DNA from 3 places in the Rhizobium sp. NZLR8 genome. Region 1 is predicted to be linked to each of the others. Evidence: riboswitches for the same ligand, from Rfam matches in the RefSeq annotation. Region 1 holds a riboswitch; each other region holds the start of a gene.
What was found. A riboswitch is a leader RNA that binds a small molecule or an ion and turns the genes downstream of it on or off. The one in region 1 is predicted to bind thiamine pyrophosphate.

Region 1 (4,904 bases):
CGGTCTGCTGACCAGGTCGCGACCTCGCCCGCAGACGCCGCCCGATGATGGACTTTTATCGCCCGATTGCCGTTTCGACCAGCGAGCGTTTGCCGTAGCCGTTAGAGAGTTGCCATTTCATGCGGCCCCCAAAGGCATGAAATGCGATATATATAGAAGTATATGCAATAATATATTGCATAACTCACGGGTTTCTCACAATAGAAAATAAGATCTGCCATATTGGAAACGATATACTTTTAAATATATCCGACACATCTGTTGCGTTGCTTGTCGTTTTCATCAAGTGTCCTGTTATGATGAGTTACGACAGTGCAACAGGAAAATTCTTTCCCATGAATGCTGAAATCTTGCCGGCGACATCATCCTCCGGAAGGTTTGCACAAGGAGCGCGATGACATGGATCACCAAAAGAAATCAGACAAGCGCCTTGGCTACTCGCATCTGCGGTTGGCAACCATCGACGGCGTGTCGCTGCCTGGTCTACAATTGTCACTCGACCGGCAGGAGGGCTCTGTGTCGACGAAGAAGACCTTTTTCGAACAATTGCTCCTGGATTTTGCTTTCGGTTGCTACCTATTTTATCCGATCCAGCTGTATGAACATCCCGCAACGAGCGAGAGGACGACAAAGGCGCTAAACCGTTAAGTGAAAGTTACGATATGTAATTGGCAGAATTTGGACCGGCCGCCACGTTCCTCCTTTGAAAGCCACGTCTATCGGGTTTCCATATTTCAGGAAGGAAGCGCCGGCTCAGTCGCCAACGCTTGCAAACTCCAACAACAGGTCGGCGCGCGGATGGAGGATATCATGGACGACCTTGATGCGACGCAAGCAAAGGACGGCTCGGGCACACAGGCTTCAACAGGTAGGAGCACGGCAGGAACATCGGAAGATGGTAAGAAAGCCTATTGGGAACCCGACCGTTACCCGGTACACGCAAGGCGCAGTTCAAATCTCTCTGCCGGTAATCAAATACGCTGACAACGCGCGCTCGCCTGCCAAAATCAAAGAAATTTGACGCGCAGGGTTAGCCCATCAAATTTACTGCAGAAAGGATTCGTTCTCCGTGTCATTTTGTTCTTCGAAACGCATTCGCATCGCCGCACTTGCAGCGACTGCCATCGTGCTGGGCACCCAGATCGCAATTGCGCAAGAACCGTCTATAGGGTCTCAGTGGCTGAACTCGCCGACATCTCGAGTAGAAGCGCTTGCGGTCCTTCAGACCTTGAATGCCAATCTCCTGAGTAACGCCAGTGCTACGTTGACCCTTGATCGCTGGTGCGCCGCGCACAAGCTCGCACCGGAAGGTTCTAAGATTGTAGCTCAGCGTGTGGGCGGGCAAGACAAGCCGGCCGATGAGCACATCCGCGAACTTCTGACCGTCGGCCCCGGTGAACTGATCGCCTATCGCCGCGTCCGCCTGGTCTGCGGCGACCGCGTCTTGTCGGAAGCCGACAATTGGTATGTACCCGCAAAATTAACTGCAGAGATGAATCAGGCGTTGAAGACCAGCGATATCGCGTTTGGCAGAGCCGTTCAGGCTCTTAATTTCACTCGCACAAACCTGTCTGCCAAGTTGCTCTGGTCCCCTCTATCCGAAGGCTGGGACATGGAGGGCTTAACAGCGCATGAAACAGGTCCCCTTACCCTGCCGCCGTTCCTGCTCGAACATCGTGCCGTACTGAAACTTCGAGATGGCACGCCGTTTAGCGCCTTGGTCGAAAGCTACACGGACAAAGTACTAGACTTTCCAGTTCCGCGCCTGCTTGCTCAATAGCGCTTCGGTAGCTCAGCATACTTGCTGAACTGCGCGGGACGAAAATCGACAGCCACTGCATGCGACAAAAGCGCCTGCCTTGCCGAAGCGTGTCGGTCGGGCGATTGCCCTTGTCGATTCGTTGAGCGCGGCGACCACGCACGATAGCCTAAGTGCAACCCGGATCCCAAGCCATGGCAGATTGTGGCTTGACAGTCTACTCGGCAAGCCTCTACCCTTTTTCGCATTCACCAGGGGGGTCCCGGCAAGGGGCTGAGATACTGCTATCGCGCGCAGTGACCCGTTGAACCTGATCCAGTTCATACTGGCGTAGGGACGGTGCAAGCGCTCGAAGGCAGTGGATTCACGTGTGGAATCCATGCCGGCGTCTTTTCATCATTCCGGCTGAGGACTGGGTCTCCAATCGAAAACTTGGAGCCTCAAACCATGAATATCGCCGCCACCCCAACCGTCACCACCGGCCCCTTGCCGTCATCCAGGAAGATCTACATTCGGGGGGACATCCATCCCGACATTTGCGTGCCGATGCGCGAAATCAGCCTGCATCCGACATCGGGCGAGCCGCCCGTTGTCGTCTACGACTCGTCCGGCCCCTATACGACCGAGGGCACCGAGATCCGTATCGAACAGGGGCTGCCCTCACTGCGACGTGACTGGGTTCTCGCCCGCGGCGACGTCGAGGCCTATAAGGGCCGCCATGTCCGTCCCGAAGACAACGGCTTTGCCAGCGGCGAAAGGCTGACGCCCGAATTCCCCGCGCTACGCCAGCCGCTGCGCGCAAAGGATGGCAGTGCAGTCACCCAACTCTCCTATGCGCGCGCCGGTATCATCACGCCGGAAATGGAGTTCATAGCCATCCGCGAAAACCTCGGCCGCAAGGCGCAGGCGGACGCCATAGTCCGCGACGGCGAGAGCTTCGGCGCCCACATTCCCGACCATGTGACGGCGGAATTCGTCCGGCAGGAAGTGGCGGCGGGTCGGGCGATCATCCCCGCCAACATCAACCATCCGGAAGCCGAACCGATGATCATCGGCCGCAATTTTCTGGTGAAGATCAACGCCAATATCGGCAACTCGGCCGTCACCTCATCGATGGCGGAGGAGGTTGAGAAGATGGTCTGGGCGGCCCGCTGGGGCGCCGATACCGTCATGGATCTCTCCACCGGCCGTAACATCCACAACATCCGCGAATGGATCATCCGCAATTCGCCGGTGCCGATCGGTACCGTGCCGCTCTATCAGGCGCTGGAGAAGGTCGAGGGCATTGCCGAGAACCTGACCTGGGAGGTGTATCGCGACACGCTGATCGAACAGGCCGAACAGGGCGTCGACTATTTCACCATCCATGCCGGCGTGCGGCTTCACTACCTCCCGCTCACCGTCAACCGCGTCACCGGCATTGTCTCGCGCGGCGGTTCGATCATGGCGAAGTGGTGTCTCCATCATCACCGCGAAAGCTTCCTCTACGAGCATTTCGAGGAGATCTGCGACATCTGCCGCGCCTATGACGTCTCCTTCTCGCTCGGCGATGGCCTGCGCCCCGGCTCGATCGCCGACGCGAATGATGCGGCGCAGTTCGCCGAACTAGAAACACTGGGAGAGCTGACCAAGATCGCCTGGGCGAAAGACTGCCAGGTGATGATCGAAGGCCCCGGCCATGTGCCGATGCACAAGATCAAGGAGAACATGGACAAGCAGCTCGAAGTCTGCGGCGAGGCGCCTTTCTACACGCTCGGGCCGCTGACGACCGATATCGCGCCGGGCTACGATCACATCACCTCTGGGATAGGCGCAGCCATGATCGGCTGGTTCGGCACGGCGATGCTCTGCTACGTCACGCCGAAGGAGCATCTCGGCCTTCCCGATCGCAACGACGTCAAGACCGGCGTTATCACCTACAAGATCGCGGCCCATGCCGCCGATCTCGCCAAGGGGCATCCGGCGGCACAGCTGCGCGACGACGCGGTCTCCCGCGCCCGTTTCGAATTCCGCTGGGAGGATCAGTTCAACCTCTCGCTGGACCCCGAAACCGCCCGCAGCTTCCACGACGAGACGCTGCCGAAGGAAGCCCATAAGGTGGCCCATTTCTGCTCCATGTGCGGCCCGAAATTCTGCTCCATGCGCATCTCGCACGATATCCGCGCCGAAGCGCAGAAGGAGGGGCTAGACGCGATGGCAGCGCGTTATCGCGAGGGCGGCGACCTCTATATGCCAGTTCAAACCCTGCAACATTCGGGCGAATGAGATGCGTGTGCTTGTCAAAGGGGCCGGCGTTGCGGGCCTGACGGTGGCGCATGAACTGCGCGCTCGAGATGCCGAGGTCACCGTGCTGGATCCTTATGACGGTTTCCTGCGTGCTGCTTCGTGGCTCGCGGGCGGAATGTTGGCGCCCTGGTGCGAGCGGGAGAGTGCTGATGACGCGGTACTCATGCGCGGTCTCACCGCCGCCGACAAATGGGAGGCAATGGTGCCGGGAGAGGTGCGACGAAACGGAACGCTCGTGGTCGCCTCGGCTCGCGATCTTGGTGAACTGCGACGCTTTGCCTGCCGCACGACGGGTTATGAATGGCTGGAAGAACCGGCGATCGCGGCGCTGGAACCCTCCATTGCCGGGCGGTTCCGGCACGGGCTGTTCTTTCGCCGCGAAGCCCATCTCGATCCCCGGCGAGTGTTGACTCTGCTGCGCACCAAGCTGACAGTTCAGGGGGTCACCTTCGTGGGCGAGAGCTCGCATGAGGAGAGCTTCGACAGTGTCGTCGATTGCACGGGCGCTGCGCAGATCGGCGAGGCCAAGGAGTTACGCGGCGTCCGCGGCGAAATGCTTTACCTTAGAAGCTTCGACGTGGATCTCTCCCGGCCGGTCCGCCTGCTCCATCCGCGTTTCCCCGTCTACATCGTCCCGCGTGGAGACGGTCTGTTCATGGTCGGCGCGACGATGATCGAGACGGAATTCGACGGGCCTATTGTCGCCCGTTCACTGATGGAACTGCTCAACGCTGCATACACGCTATTTCCGGCCTTTGCCGATGCAACCATAATCGAAACGGGTGTCGGAATCCGCCCAGCCTTTCCGGACAATCTTCCACGTGCAAGCCATCAGGCAAAGGTGATCTCGCTCAACGGC
Region 2 (4,904 bases), on a different contig from region 1:
CATCGCCAGCGTCGTTGCCGCCTGGTCGACGAAGGAGCCGCGCCGATAGGCCGCATAGATGCCGATCGGCAGCGCGATGACGCCGGCAATGGCCAGCGAAAACAGCGTCAGGAAGAAGGTCGGCTCGGCGCGGTCGAGCAGAGCCGAGGTGACAGGCATGTTGAGGAAGATCGACTGGCCGAGATCGCCCCTCAGCAGCTGACCGATATAATAGAAATATTGCAGGCCGAGCGACTGGTCGAGGCCGAGGCGGCTCCGCAGATCGGCAACATCCTGCGGCGTCGCATCCGGCCCGAGCATGACGGCAGCCGGGTCCCCCGGCGTCACGCGCACGATGACGAAGACGATCGTGACGACGAGAAACATCACGACGATCATGCCGAACAGGCGCTGGAGGATGTAGCGGATCATGAATGCTGGCCTTCAAGCCCTTGCAGATGCGGCAGAAAAGAAGACCGGCACCGGCCACGAAGGGCCAGCGCCGGCGGCGATGTTTACTTCTTGATCGAAGCGTTCCAGAAATACGGCCATGGGGCCGGATCGACACCTTCGAGCTTGACCGATTTCGCCGAGACGGCGTTGAAATCGCCGATCTTCATAAAGGGCGCATCTGTATAAACCGCCTTCTGGACATCGGCCCAGAGCGCGGCGCGCTTCTTCGGGTCGACCTCGGCGGTGAAGGCATCGACGGCGGCCTTGCGGGCCGGCGTATCCCACCAGCCGGGCGAGCTGGTCGAAAGCGAGCCGATCAGGGCCGGCTCCGGCAGGAACGGGCTGTGGGTGATGTAGATATCCCAGAGCTTCGGATCGGTGCGGCGCTGAGTCAGCGTCGCCCAGTCCACCACCTGCATATCGACGGTGAAGCCGGCAAGCTTCAGATATTCTGCGGCGACCTGCGCCATCTTATAGTGGAATTCGTACTGCCGGCTGGTCAGGATGCGGATCGGCTCGCCATTATAACCGGCCTTCTTGGCAGCAGCGGCCGCCCCTTCCGGATCCGCGAGATTATAGGCGCCTTCGACGCCGGCATCGGTCGACCAGGAAAAGGACTTCGGATAGATGGCGCCGTCGAGCGCATAGAAATCCTTGCTGCCGAAAGCGGCGGCCAGCATGTCTTCCATGCTGAGTGCCTGGCGAATCGCCTTGCGGACCTCGACATTCCCAGCAACACCTTCCTTCGTGTTGAAGACGAAGACCGGATAGCCGAAGGGCTTCAACATGACCGGCTGCGAGGCAGTCGACGCCTTCACCTTGTCGTAGGATTCGACGGCGATCGAATCGACATAATCATACTGGCCGGAGACGGCGGCTTCGACACGGGTGTTCGGATCGGGCACCGGCACGAAGCGGATTTCATCGAGATATTGATGGCGGGCGCCGCCATAGCCATTGCTGTCGCCGTCACGGGACTTGTAGCCATCGAAGCGGACGAGCTGGATATACTGGTCGGCCTTGCGCTCCTTCAGCATATAGGGACCGGTGCCGATGAACTCCTTCATCGGCTCGTCCTGTTTTTCCGAGGGAATGATGATCGCCGCCGAATTATTGAAGGCAAGCAGCGAAGTCAGCGGCGCATAGGGCTGCTTCAGCGTGATTGTGACGGTCGAAGGATCGACAGCAGTGATCTTGTCGATGAAGCCCGACACCTGCTTGCCGCGCGAGGCGATCTTCATCCAGCGGGTCAGCGAGGCGACCACATCGTCCGAGGTCATGTCGCTATTGTCGTGGAACTTGATGCCGGTCCTGAGCTTGATCGTATAAGTTTTGCCATCGGCGCTGATCTCAGGCAGGCTTTCGGCCAGCAGCGGCGTGACGTTCCAGCTCTTGTCGAAAGTGTAGAGCGTTTCGAAAATATGCTGGGTGACAATGCCGACGAGATCGGCCGTCGACGACATCGGATCAAGCGTCGGCGGCTCGCCGATCGTCGCGACATTGATGACGCCGCCCTTTTCCTGGGCAAGCAGGGTCGAGGGCAGGGCGACAAGCGCGGTGCCAAGGAGAAATGCGACAAGTGTTTTCATGTGAGGGCTCCCGGTCAAGTTCCACAATTATGTAATCACTCTTTTTGTAAAAGAATAAGAGCTGGATTGATCCTGTCAAGCGTGGGTGACCGATTATGCCTCTGCCGGGATACCGGAACGCGAGAAAACACAATCTTCGGCTGCGCCCTGCACGAAGGCTGCGCATTATGCCAAGCACACGGATGGTCAGGCTTCAGCGGAACGGGAGAAAAGAATGAACATCAATTTCAAGGGCGGAAAATGGCTGAACGAACCGGCCAGCTGGCACGCCGACGACACCGCCCTCACCCTGACGACCGATGAAAAAACCGATTTCTGGCGGGAAACCCATTACGGCTTCACCCGCGACAGCGGCCATTTCCTCGCCTTTCCCACGGCAGAGAGCTTCACCGCCCAGATCCGCATCCAGGGCGAATTCCGCACCCTCTACGACCAGGCTGGCCTGATGGTGCGCCTCGACGGGAAACGCTGGGTAAAAACAGGCGTGGAATTCACCGACGGCGAAGCTTTCCTCAGCACCGTCGTCACCGACGGCAGGTCCGACTGGTCGGTGTCACAACCCTTCAAGGGACTCGAAGATTTCCACATCCGCGTCACCCTCGCCAACGGCGCCCTGCGCATCCAGACCTCTTGCGACGGGAGCCGCTGGCCGCTGCTGCGGCTAGCGCCCTTCCCGGCCGCCGACGGTTACGAGGTCGGGCCGATGGCCTGCACGCCGGAGCGCAGCGGGTTGACGGTGCGCTTTTCGGAGTTCTCGATCGGGTTGGCGATTGCGACGGATCTTCATGATTTGAGTTAGACGCTATTATAAGATTCTCTGCGGACACGATCTGGGGTGATCCACGAATGTTGGCCGTTCTATTCGTTGCCCCTGCTGTAAATGCCACACAAATAGGACTGTCATTTTCGAGATGACATCCGCCCCATTCTCTGCGAAAAAGAGCGCGATGAGAGACAGGGGCGCCCGTCGACAGACGGGCTGAGAAGCACCCTTCGAACCTGAACCGGATAATGCCGGCGGAGGGAGTCGCTCGGGGTCGCGGCACTGCCGTACGAATGACCCCGTGCCCGCCCCCGCCTGAAAGGGGCCACATGCAGACCAGGACCACACCAGGAGCCATGCTGAAGGCGATGCGCGAAAAGCCGCCGCTCGTTCAGTGCATCACCAATTACGTCGCCATGAACATTGCCGCAAATGTTCTGCTGGCCGCCGGCGCCTCGCCCGCCATGGTGCATGCCGCAGAGGAAGCCGGCGAATTCGCCGGCATCGCCAATGCGCTGACGGTCAACATCGGCACGCTGTCGCCGCAATGGATCGACGGCATGCAGGCGGCGGCGAAGGCAGCGACCTCAGCCGGCAAACCCTGGGTGCTCGATCCGGTCGCCCATTATGCCACGGCTTTCCGCCGCGATGCGGTCGCCGGTCTGCTGGCGCTCAAGCCCACGATCATCCGTGGCAATGCCTCCGAGATCATCGCGCTCGCCGGCGGCGAGAGCCGCGGCCAGGGCGTCGACAGCCGCGATCCGGTTGAACAGGCGGAAGGTTCGGCGCGATGGCTCGCCGAGCGCCAGCAGGCGGTCGTCGCCGTCACCGGTGCAGTCGATTTCGTCACCGATGGGGAGCGGGCGGTGCGGATCACAGGCGGATCGGCCTTGATGCCGCAGGTCACCGCCCTCGGCTGCTCGCTCACCTGCCTCGTCGGCGCCTTTGCCGCCACAGTGCCCGAGGATATGTTCGGGGCGACGGTCGCAGCCCTTGCAACCTTCGCCATCGCCGGCGAAGAGGCAGCACTCGGTGCGGCCGGTCCCGGCTCCTTCGCCTGGCGCTTCCTCGATGCGCTGAACGCGCTTGACGCCGAAACGCTCGATGCCAGGGCCAGGATATGGGCCGCATGAAGACCTTCGATCTTTCGCTCTATCTCGTCCTCGACCCCGATCTCTGCGCCGGGATCGGCATGGTCGAGACCGCCCGCCTTGCCGTTGCCGGCGGCGCGACAATGGTGCAACTGCGCGACAAACATGCCGGCACGACCGGGATGATCGAGACCGGACGCGCGTTGAAACAGGCGCTTGATGGCACCGGCGCCCTGCTCATCGTCAACGACGATGTCGAGGCGGCTATCGCCATCGGCGCCGACGGCCTGCATATCGGCCAGGAAGACATGGATGCGGCGAGAGCGCGCAAGATGATCGGCCCCGGAATGATCCTCGGCCTGTCGGTCGAGACCGAGGCGCTCGCCGCTGCCGTCGATCCCAGCCTCGTCGATTATACCGGCGTCGGCCCGGTGTTTGCGACGCCGACCAAGGCCGACCACAAGCAGCCGATCGGCTTTGAGGGCCTGGCAAGGCTGGTGGCGGCTTCGCCGGTGCCGTCGGTTGCGATCGGCGGCCTGAAGGCAGAGCATGTGGCCGAAGTCTTTGACGCGGGCGCCAAGGGGCTTGCCGTCGTCTCCACCATCTGCGGCACGCCGGACCCTGAAGCCGCCGCTCGCCGCATCGCCGGAGAAATCCGAAAGGCCCGCGCATGATCCGCAACGTCCTCTCCATCGCCGGCTCCGATCCCTCGGGCGGCGCCGGCATCCAGGCCGATCTCAAGGCCTTTTCCGCTCGCGGCGTCTACGGCATGGCGGTACTGACCGCGCTGACGGCGCAGAACACTCAAGGTGTCACCGGGGTGCATCTGGTGCCGCCGCAATTCGTCGCCGACCAGATCAACGCCGTCTTTGCCGATGTGCGCGTCGATGCCGTCAAGATCGGCATGATCGCCAATGCCGGCATCGCCGATGCCGTCGCCAACGCGCTTGTTGCCGCACTGGCCGACCGGCGCAGCATCCCCATCGTCATCGACCCCGTCATGATCGCCAAGGGCGGCGCCGCCCTGCT
Region 3 (4,904 bases), on a different contig from region 1:
TGATCTCGATCACCTGGCCGGTGATGTATCCCGAGAGTGAGGGAGCTGCCAGGAACAGATAGGCGGGAGCGCAATCCTCCGCCGTGCCGAGTCGCTGCAGGGGGATGGATTTCCGGGTCTGCTCCAGCTTTTCTTTGGAGGAATAGCGCTCGTGGAAATCCGTCTCGATCGTTCCCGGCGAGACGCAGTTGACGCGGATGCCATCCGGGGCAAGCTCGCGGGCGAGCGCCTTGGAATAGGTCGCAACAAAGGCCTTCGAGGCCGAATATATCGAAGAGCCGGGGCTTCCGCCGGTCAGCGCCGAAATCGAAACAGTGTTGATGACGGCAGCGCCCTCGGCCGCCTTCAATGCCGGCAGCAATGCCCGCGTCAGCGCCACCACCGAAGTCTGGTTGAGCCGTATGACTGCCTCATATTCTGCGTCGGTCAGCGTGGCAGCGGGAAACCGGCCAAGCATGGTGCCGGCATTGTTGACGAGCACATGCACCCTGTCGAAGAAAGCGAGGACATCGTCGGCAAATTGCGCCGCCCCACCGATGGCGGAGAAATCGGCGTGCAGCAGCAGCGCCCGTCTTTCCGATTCAGCGGTCAGCAGGAAATCCGGCAGATCCCGTCCCGGCTTGCGCCCGGTATGGACAATCACCTTCGCGCCGCAGTCCAGAAACTGCCGGGCGACTTCAAGGCCGATGCCGCGGCCGGCGCCGGTCACGACGACATTGCGATTTTCGAACAATCTGGGATGAAACACGAAGCCGTCCTCCTCGCGGACAGTGCCGCCGGTTGCGTCACTCGCCCTTAACATATGAGCGCACCGACCGAAAGAAAGGCGCGCACCGATCTTTCCGGGGAAAACCAGGACTAGTTTTCGGCCTCCAGAAGCCGCGCACCCGGCCCTTCCTTGCCAAGCCGGTCGCAGGGATTACGCAGCGGACAGCTTTCGATCGACAGGCAGCCGCAACCGATGCAGCCGGTCAATCGGTCGCGCAACAGGCTGAGCCGCCTGATTCGCGCGTCGAGATCATCCTTCCAGCGCGCCGACAGCGTCTGCCAGTCGGCAACGGTCGGCGTTCGTCCCTGCGGCAGGGACTCGAACGCTGACTGGATTTCCGAAAGCGGAATGCCGACACGCTGCGCCACCTTGATGATGCCGAGACGGCGAAGCACATCGCGCCCATAGCGCCGCTGGTTGCCGCGGGAGCGGATGCTCGAGATCAACCCTTTGGTCTCGTAAAAATGCAGCGCCGAGACGGCGAGGCCGCTGCGCTCCGCCACTTCACCGACTGTCAGGAGCCTGCCGAGCGGCGTCGCAGGAATCGTATCCATCGCCTATTGACCTCAATATTAGTTGAGGTTTTATACCTGTTGCTCCTGCAATCGTAAAGTCCAATCGCAACAAGGAGCGACACATGAAAACACCCACCAGGCTGGCGGTCATCTACGGGAGCACGAGGGAAGCATCTGCGACCGGGTGGTCAAGTGGCTGACGGAGGAGCTCATCCGCTTCCCGCAATTCGATATCGACATCATCGACCCGCTGGATTTTGCGCTGCCGACCACCCGCGAATTGGCACATCCCGAAATCGCCAGGCTCGCCGAGCGGCTCGGCATGGCGGACGCGTTCATCATCGTCACGCCGGAATACAATCACAGCTTCACCGCCTCGCTGAAATTCGTCATCGATTTCTTCTTCGAGCCTTGGCAGGGCAAGCCGGTCGCCTTCGTTTCCTATGGCGGTATTTCCGGCGGCCTGCGCGCGGTAGAGCAGCTGCGCCTCGTCTTTGCCGAACTCCACGCCGTCACGATCCGCGATTCGGTCAGCTTCGCTGCGCCATGGAACCGCTTCGACGCGGAAGGCAGGCTCGACACTCCCGACGACGCGCTGCGCTTGCTCGGCCGAATGATGGCAAGGCTGGAATGGTGGACACGGGCGCTCGCCACCGCCCGTATCGATCGTCCCTATGCCGATATCGCCGCCTGAGACAGAAAGCTCCGGTTCCGTTCCCAGCAGGTACGGAACCTCTGGGAACACCCGGGCAGGACCTCGGTCCGGGTGTTGTCCGTCATATCAGGTTCATTCCGACCACGCGGACGGGTCTGCAATTTTGCGGTTGCGGGAAGAAAACCGCGATGATAGTTTCCGCCGAAATAACAGGGGAGCTCCGTATCGCCGGGGCTGAGATGCGAGGCGCAAGCCTCTGGACCCTTCAAAGCTGATCTGGGTAATGCCAGCGGAGCGAGGTTCAGATGTTCTCAGGCGCACAAGTGTCACTCTATCCGATGTCCGGCAATTTCGTCGGCATCATTCTCGATGCCGTCAAGGCGTTCGACCCCTATCGCGACCGGCTTCGCATCGAGACCGATGATATCTCCACCCTGCTGGTCGGCCCGCCTGATGTCCTCTTCGCGGCCATGCGCGATCTTTTCGTCGTCGCCGCCAATACCGGCGAGCATTGCGTGCTGTCCGCCGCGGTCTCACGCGGCTGCCCAGGTGAGCCCGACGACGCCATCTGCGGCGTCAAGCCCTCTGCCGGCCGGGCGGAGCCGCTTGCCGACCGGATTACATCAGCCCTTGCCGCCGTTGAAACCACCACGGAGACCGGACAGCCGGCGGCCGCGCAATTCTCGCTCTACGTCATGGGAACCGGCAGCCATATGGACGAGATCTATGGCTGCATCGATTTCTTGAAGCGCTCCGGCACCTTCGACCACGCCAAGAATTTCTGTACCCGGCTGGGGGGAGATGCCGGCGCCGTCTTCGCGACCATTCATGAGGCCTTCTATCGCTTCGGCGACCCGGTGGGACACGTGACGCTCGACATCACGGTCTCCGCCAATACAGCGCCGCGCGTCTTAGCAGACGCGCAAGGGACGCCGTAACACTTTAAATTGCTGCATAATTTTCCCTTAAATCGATTCCGATTTAAGGAATTATGCAGTGCCCGACGAAAGCCTGAAATCGAACGCTGATGACATCGCCACAACCATCGGATTCGCGCCTTGCCGCGCTCCGCGCCGCTCTCTACCGGGGCATACCGGCCTTTCTCGCGGGCTGCGCGTTTTTGGCGGCATGGGAACTCTATGTCGATCTTTCCGGCATCAAACCTTCCATCCTGCCGGCGCCTTCGCGCATTGTCATCCAGGGCTGGCTGAACCGTGAGGCGCTAATATCAAACACCTGGCCGACGCTGGGTGCGACACTCGGCGGTTTCGCGCTGTCGCTTGCCTTCGCCTTCGCCGCTTCGATCCTGATGGATTTCGTGTCTTTCATGCGCCGGGCATTGCTACCGATTTTCATCGCCAGCCAGACGCTGCCGCTGGTGGCGATCGCGCCCCTTGTCGTCCTCTGGTTCGGTTTCGGCCTGTTGCCGAAGATCCTGCTGGTGGCGCTCGTCACCTTCTTTCCGCTGTTGGTCGCCCTGCTGCAGGGCTATCAATCGACCGACCGCGACATCGCCGAATTGCTGAACTCGATGAAGGCGAGCCGCTGGCGGATTTTCCGCCTGGCGCGGCTTCCCTCCGCGCTGCCCTATTTCTTCGCCGGCCTCAGGATCTCGATCACCTATGCCGTCGTCGGCGCGATCTTTGCCGAATATGCCGGCGCCGCCCGCGGCCTCGGCATCTATATCCTCAACGCCAAGAACAATTTCCGCCCCGATCTCGTGCTTGCCGCCGTCGTCATCAGCGCCGCGCTCACACTCTGCCTCTTCGGGCTGACGCTATTGATCCAGCGCCTCGTCATGCCCTGGCAACGATCCCAGGAGTCGCGGCGATGAGCGATACGATGGTCGAACTGCGCAACATCTCGAAGTCCTTCGACGGCATGAAGGTGCTGGGCGATATTTCGCTCACTGTGGCAAACGGCGAGTTCGTTTCGATCGTCGGCCCGTCCGGCTCAGGAAAGTCGACGGTGCTCCGATTGCTGACACAGGCGCTTCGCCCCGATTCCGGCACCGTGCTTTTCAAGGACGCGCCGCTGGAACGGGCGCCGCATTCATTCGCCTTCATGCCGCAGCGCGATGCGCTGATGCCCTGGCGCCGGATCATCGACAATGCGGCACTTGGCCTCGAAGTGCGTGGCATGAGCCGCCGCGCTGCCCGCGCCACTGTGGCGCCACTGTTTGAGCGCTTCGGCCTTGCCGGTTTTGAACACCATTATCCATCCGAACTATCAGGCGGCATGCGCCAGCGCGCCGCCCTGCTGCGCACTGTCGTCCAGACCCAGGACATGCTGCTGCTCGACGAGCCGTTCGGCGCGCTCGACGCGCTGACGCGCACACAGATCCAGGAATGGCTGCAGAGCATGTGGACCGAACACCGCTGGACGGCGCTGCTGATCACCCACGACGTCCGCGAGGCCGTGTTCCTCTCCGACCGGATCTACGTGCTTTCGGCCCGCCCGGCGCGTATCATCCGCGAATTCCACGTTCCCCTGCCCCGTCCGAGAAGCCTTGCCGATCTCGGCTCGCCGGCGGCCCAGGCGATCGAAACCGAAATCCTGCAAACACTGCTTCATCCGCTCGAACAGGATGATTTTAGGCCGGTCGGCTTAAAATCTGAATCCTGTTCTACATTATAGAGTTAGAGCATGATGTCGTGAGAAAACCGCTCACACTTTTCGGCATCATGCTCTAGAGACCTGAGGAGGTCACCATGCTGCTTCTCACCCGTCGCCAGACGATCTTAGCCGCCATCGCCGCAAGCCTTGCCGGCCGCCCGGCCTTCGGCCAGTCAGCGCCCGCAAAGGTGCGCATGGCGCTCGATTGGACACCCAACACCAACCATATCGGCATCTATGTCGCCAAGGCGAGGGGCTTCTATACCGCCGCCGGCCTCGACGTCGAGATCCTTCCCTATGCCGACACCAGCGCCGGAACGCTGGTGTCGAACGGCGTCGCCGATTTCGG

Region 2: it holds a riboswitch for thiamine pyrophosphate, as region 1 does, so the genes downstream of both, thiM (hydroxyethylthiazole kinase) here and thiC (phosphomethylpyrimidine synthase ThiC) in region 1, are expected to answer to the same signal.
Region 3: it holds a riboswitch for thiamine pyrophosphate, as region 1 does, so the genes downstream of both, HJB89_RS14850 (YkoF family thiamine/hydroxymethylpyrimidine-binding protein) here and thiC (phosphomethylpyrimidine synthase ThiC) in region 1, are expected to answer to the same signal.

Annotation. Positions count from the first base shown of each region.
Region 1 is NZ_JABDVY010000021.1:94,005-98,908, reverse strand. Features, by position in the region: partial or broken gene HJB89_RS30720 (IS5/IS1182 family transposase) at 1-130, opposite strand, end outside; gene HJB89_RS30715 (hypothetical protein) at 400-648, shown strand; gene HJB89_RS30710 (hypothetical protein) at 1,070-1,780, shown strand; TPP riboswitch at 2,003-2,114, shown strand; gene thiC (phosphomethylpyrimidine synthase ThiC) at 2,207-4,024, shown strand; gene thiO (glycine oxidase ThiO) at 4,026-4,904, shown strand, end outside.
Region 2 is NZ_JABDVY010000001.1:548,496-553,399, reverse strand. Features, by position in the region: gene HJB89_RS02655 (ABC transporter permease) at 1-411, opposite strand, end outside; gene HJB89_RS02650 (ABC transporter substrate-binding protein) at 495-2,021, opposite strand; gene HJB89_RS02645 (DUF1349 domain-containing protein) at 2,236-2,820, shown strand; TPP riboswitch at 2,968-3,064, shown strand; gene thiM (hydroxyethylthiazole kinase) at 3,114-3,917, shown strand; gene thiE (thiamine phosphate synthase) at 3,914-4,549, shown strand; gene thiD (bifunctional hydroxymethylpyrimidine kinase/phosphomethylpyrimidine kinase) at 4,546-4,904, shown strand, end outside.
Region 3 is NZ_JABDVY010000005.1:377,371-382,274, reverse strand. Features, by position in the region: gene HJB89_RS14865 (SDR family NAD(P)-dependent oxidoreductase) at 1-748, opposite strand, end outside; gene soxR (redox-sensitive transcriptional activator SoxR) at 859-1,323, opposite strand; partial or broken gene HJB89_RS14855 (NADPH-dependent FMN reductase) at 1,407-1,978, shown strand; TPP riboswitch at 2,141-2,254, shown strand; gene HJB89_RS14850 (YkoF family thiamine/hydroxymethylpyrimidine-binding protein) at 2,245-2,877, shown strand; gene HJB89_RS14845 (ABC transporter permease) at 2,967-3,773, shown strand; gene HJB89_RS14840 (ABC transporter ATP-binding protein) at 3,770-4,576, shown strand; gene HJB89_RS14835 (ABC transporter substrate-binding protein) at 4,651-4,904, shown strand, end outside.